2 regions of the Streptomyces sp. NPDC053665 genome follow, and region 1 is predicted to be linked to the other one. Evidence: predicted binding sites of a transcription regulator. Region 1 holds the regulator's gene; the other holds the start of a gene.

Region 1 (2,447 bases):
GTCCGCGCTGGCCTCGGCGTTCGCGTACTCGACGCGGCCCTTGTCGTTGGTGAGGGACTCGACCTTGCGCTTGATGATGGGGTAGTCGAAGTTCTCGTACCGGGTGTTCGCCTTCTCCGGCAGCAGCAGGCCCACGGTGATGTCGTCGCCCTTGGCCGGGCTCGCGTCGTCACTGCTCCCGCTCGCGTTGAGCACGCCGCAACCGGCCAGCGTGACGGACATCGTGGCGGCTGCCACGGATATGGCGATACGACGCATCGGGAAGCTCACTTCGCGTGTGATTCGGACGTGGGCACAGCTTTGTGGCCCATGTGACTGAAAAGCCAACGCCGACGCGCCCCCAGCGTCAAGCGGAACCACTTAACGAGATGGCAACACCACGCTCCGCAGCAGTTGTGAAGACTCTGCGGAATCATCTCCAAGTGCTCTGCACCACACGGTCATCGACAGGAGGCGGGGCGAAACCGTCTCAAGACGCGCGAAAGGGACCGGGAGTCAACTCCCGGTCCCTCCGCGGTGCTTTCGCGGGCGCGGCCGCCTCAGTCGGTCTGCTGCTGCCGCTTCGGCCGCCACACCACCAGGGCGCTGGTCTGCTGCACCTCCTGGTACGGCACCAGGTCACGGCGGTAGGAGGCGTGCACCGCCGCCTCGCGCTGGCGCATGGCCGCCGCCGCGCCGTCGAGCGCGTCCTGCATCTCGGCGACCCGGGCCTGGAGCGCGGCGACCTGGTTCTCCAGTTCGATGATGCGCTTGATTCCGGCCAGGTTGATGCCCTCGTCCTGCGACAACTGCTGCACCTGCCGGAGCAGTTGGATGTCGCGGGCCGAGTAGCGCCGGCCCCGGCCGGCCGTACGGTCCGGGGAGACCAGGCCGAGCCGGTCGTACTGGCGCAGGGTCTGCGGGTGCAGGCCGGACAGCTGGGCCGCCACCGAGATGACGTAGACCGGGGTCTCCTCGGTCAGTTCATACGGGTTGCGTCGACGACCGTCCATCTGCCTCATGCTCCCTTCGCGGCCTGGAACAGCTCCGCCCGCGGATCCTCGTCCGCGGTCGCCTCGCGATACGCCTCGAGCGCGTCACGAGCCTTCCCCGTCAGGTCCTTCGGGACACTCACCTCGACGGTGACCAGGAGGTCGCCGCGGGTGCCGTCCTTGCGGACCGCGCCCTTGCCCCGGGCGCGCATCGTACGGCCGTTCGGCGTGCCGGGGGGCAGCTTGAGCGTGACGGGCGGGCCACCCAGCGTCGGCACCCGGACCTCGCCGCCGAGGGCCGCCTCGGTGAAGGTGACCGGGACGGTGACGGTGAGGTTGTCGTCCTTGCGGCCGAACACCGGGTGGGAGTCGACGTGCACGACCACGTACAGGTCGCCCGCCGGACCACCGCGCTCGCCCGGCGCGCCCTTGCCGCGCAGCCGGATCCGCTGGCCGTCGCTGACGCCCGCGGGGATGCGCACCTGCATCGTCCGCGAGGACTTGGCCCGGCCGCTGCCCTTGCAGACGTCGCAGGGGGTCTCGGCGATCAGGCCGCGGCCCTTGCAGTCGGGGCAGGGGTCGGTGAGGGAGAACCCGCCGCCGCTGCCCCGGGCGACCTGCCCGGTGCCGACGCAGGTCGGGCACACGCGCGGTGTGCCGTTCTTGTCGCCGGTGCCCGAACAGGCCTTGCAGGGCGACTGCGAGGACATCCGCAGCGGGACGGTCGCGCCCTCGATCGCCTCCGTGAAGGTGAGGGTCACCTCGGACTCGATGTCCTGGCCGCGCCTGGGCTGCGTCCGCGTGCCCGGGCCGGCGCCGCCGCGGTTGAACAGGCCCCCGAAGACGTCACCGAGTCCGCCGCCGAACCCGCCGGCGCCCTGCCCGCCCTGGGCGCCCCCGAAGAGGTCGCCCAGGTCGAAGTTGAAGGAGCCGCCGCCCGCGCCCGGCCCCGGGCGGAACCCGCCGTTGCCGCAGAGGGCGCGTGCCTCGTCGTACTCCTTGCGCTTCTTGGGGTCGCCGAGGATGTCGTTGGCCTCGGAGATCTCCTTGAAGCGCTCCTCCGCCTTGACGTTCCCCTTGTTGGCGTCCGGGTGGAACTCGCGGGCGAGCTTCCGGTACGCCTTCTTGATCTCGGCCTCGGTGGCGTCCTTGGGGACGCCGAGGACCTTGTAGTAGTCCTTCTCGATGAAGTCCTTGGTGCTCATCCCCGACGCCCCTCCTTCCCTTCGTACGTGACGTCAGCCCTCGTCCGGGCCACCGCTCTCCTTGTCGTCGGCGTCGGCGGACTCCTCCGCCTTGACCGTCTGCGCGCCCGGCTGGGGCTCGGCCACGGCCACCCGCGCGGGGCGGATGGTGCGCTCGCCGATCCGGTACCCGGGCTGCAGGATCGCCACGCAGGTCGTCTCGGTGACGTCCGGGGCGTAGCTGTGCATCAGGGCTTCGTGGATCGTCGGGTCGAAGGGCTCGCCCTCCTTG
Region 2 (2,447 bases), on a different contig from region 1:
TCTGATCGCCCTGGTGGTCGGGATCGCGCTCTGGCCGCAGGTGCGCCGGTGGCGCGCGGCCCGGCGGCTTCCTCCGGGTGCCCGGCAGGAGGCTGGTGCCCGGCGGGCGGCGCCTCAGGGCTGAGCGGCGGGCGGCGGGCCGTACCGGGCGCTGGTCAGCGGGGCCACCACCTGCCAGCCCAGGGCCTCGTAGAGAGCGCGCCCCGCGGGTGTGCCCGCCAGGACGCCGGTGCGCGCGCCCTGCCGGTACGCGACCTGCTGCAACGTCCGCACCACCAGGCTGCCGAGTCCCTTGCGGCGGTGTGCGGCCGCCGTCTCGATCCGGTCGGCGACGGCGGTGCCGCCCGTCGGCGTGATCTGGCCGCGCGCCGCGAGGGACCCGTCGGGCGCGGCCACCATCAGCCGCGTCACCCCGTCGCGCGACCAGGTGCGCAGCCGGTAGCCGTCGGGAACCTCCGGGACGTCGTCCTCCGTCAGCGGCAAGGTCATCAGCCAGCCGGTCTCCGGATCGATCCACCAGCCGGGGCCGAGCCAGCCAGAGACCACCGCCGGGTCCCGGAACGCCTTGAGCCACACGCCGTGCCCGGTGACCCCGCCGGCCACCTTGCGGACCGTCGTCTCGTCCAGGGCGTCGCCCGTGGTGCCGAGGACGTGCCGGGTGGCGTGCCCGATCAGGCCCACGTCGATCGTCCAGCCCCACGGCTCGGCCACGGGCGGGGCCGCCCCGCGCGACACGACCCATCCCTCCACCCACGCCTGCACGGTCTCGTCCACGCATCCCCCTGTAACGACCGAAAGCGGTTTACGTCTATTACTCACCGCAGCTTAGGGGCTCTGCGTTCCGGCGCGTGAGAGGTGATCGCTGACAGCGAACAGGGGCCGGGGAACATTCGGCCGCCCCCGAGCATTGAGTCGGCATAGCTCAACTTGACTGCCGAAGGGGAGATCATGGCTGCTGAGTCCACGGCGTTCACACCGCTCACCCTGCCCGTGCTGCCGCTCGACGACGAGGTCGTGCTGCCCGGCATGGTGGTCCCGCTGGACCTGAGCGACTCCGAGGTCCGCGCGGCGGTGGAAGCCGCTCAGGCCGCCGCCCGCACAACACCCGGGAAGCCCCGGGTACTCCTGGTGCCGCGCATCGACGGGACCTACGCGAACACCGGTGTGCTCGGCACCGTCGAACAGGTGGGCCGGCTGGCCGACGGCGATCCGGGCGCGCTGATCCGCGGCCGGGGGCGCGTGAGGATCGGTGCGGGAACCACGGGTCCCGGCGCGGCCCTCTGGGTCGAGGGCACCAGCGTCGACGAGACCGTCCCCGAGCCGCTGCCCGGGCAGGTCGCCGAGCTGGTCAAGGAGTACAAGGCCCTCGCCACCGCCTGGCTGCGCAAGCGCGGTGCCTGGCAGGTCGTCGACCGGGTCCAGGCCATCGACGACGTCTCGGCGCTGGCCGACAACTCCGGCTACTCGCCGTTCCTGACCACCGACCAGAAGGTCGAACTGCTGGAGACCACCGACCCGGTGGCCCGGCTCAAGCTCGCCACCCAGCAGCTGCGCGACCACCTCGCCGAGCAGGACGTGGCCGAGACCATCGCCAAGGACGTCCAGGAGGGCGTCGACAAGCAGCAGCGCGAGTTCCTGCTGCGGCGCCAGCTGGACGCCGTGCGCAAGGAGCTGCGCGAGCTCAACGGCGAGCAGGAGGGCGAGGAGTCCGACGACTACCGCGCCCGCGTGGAGGCCGCCGACCTGCCCGAGAAGGTCCGCGAGGCCGCCCTGAAGGAGGTCGACAAGCTGGAGCGCTCCTCCGACCAGTCGCCCGAGGGCTCCTGGATCCGCACCTGGCTCGACACGGTCCTGGAGATGCCGTGGAACGAGCGCACCGAGGACGCCTACGACATCCAGGGCGCCAAGGCCGTGCTGGACGCCGAGCACTCCGGCCTGGAGGACGTCAAGGAGCGCATCACCGAGTACCTGGCGGTGCGCAAACGGCGCGACGACCGGGGGCTGGGCGTCATCGGCGGACGGCGCGGCGGTGCCGTGCTCGCGCTGGTCGGGCCGCCCGGCGTCGGCAAGACCTCCCTCGGCGAGTCCGTCGCCCACGCGATGGGCCGCAAGTTCGTCCGCGTCGCCCTCGGCGGCGTCCGCGACGAGGCCGAGATCCGCGGCCACCGGCGCACCTACGTCGGTGCCCTGCCCGGCCGTGTCGTGCGGGCCATCAAGGAAGCCGGGTCGATGAACCCGGTCGTGCTCCTCGACGAGATCGACAAGGTCGGCTCGGACTTCCGGGGCGACCCGGCCGCCGCCCTGCTCGAAGTGCTCGACCCGGCGCAGAACCACACCTTCCGGGACCACTACCTGGAGGTCGAACTGGACCTGTCGGACGTGGTCTTCCTCGCCACCGCCAACGTCCTGGAGTCGATCCCGGAGGCCCTGGCCGACCGCATGGAGAT

The links. Region 1 encodes HspR, which represses chaperone genes until heat shock. Its sites were predicted from a motif close to TTGAGNNNNNNNNNCTCAA; they were not measured.
Region 2: the regulator HspR is predicted to act here: its motif matches at 908-926, upstream of lon (endopeptidase La).

Annotation. Positions count from the first base shown of each region.
Region 1 covers NZ_JBVJKK010000005.1:431,162-433,608, reverse strand. Annotated here, with positions in the region: gene ACZ6ZN_RS22055 (sugar ABC transporter substrate-binding protein) at 1-258, opposite strand, end outside; gene ACZ6ZN_RS22050 (heat shock protein transcriptional repressor HspR) at 540-992, opposite strand; gene dnaJ (molecular chaperone DnaJ) at 998-2,176, opposite strand; gene grpE (nucleotide exchange factor GrpE) at 2,210-2,447, opposite strand, start outside.
Region 2 covers NZ_JBVJKK010000003.1:793,181-795,627, forward strand. Annotated here, with positions in the region: gene ACZ6ZN_RS16585 (rhomboid-like protein) at 1-124, shown strand, start outside; gene ACZ6ZN_RS16590 (GNAT family N-acetyltransferase) at 115-774, opposite strand; gene lon (endopeptidase La) at 949-2,447, shown strand, end outside.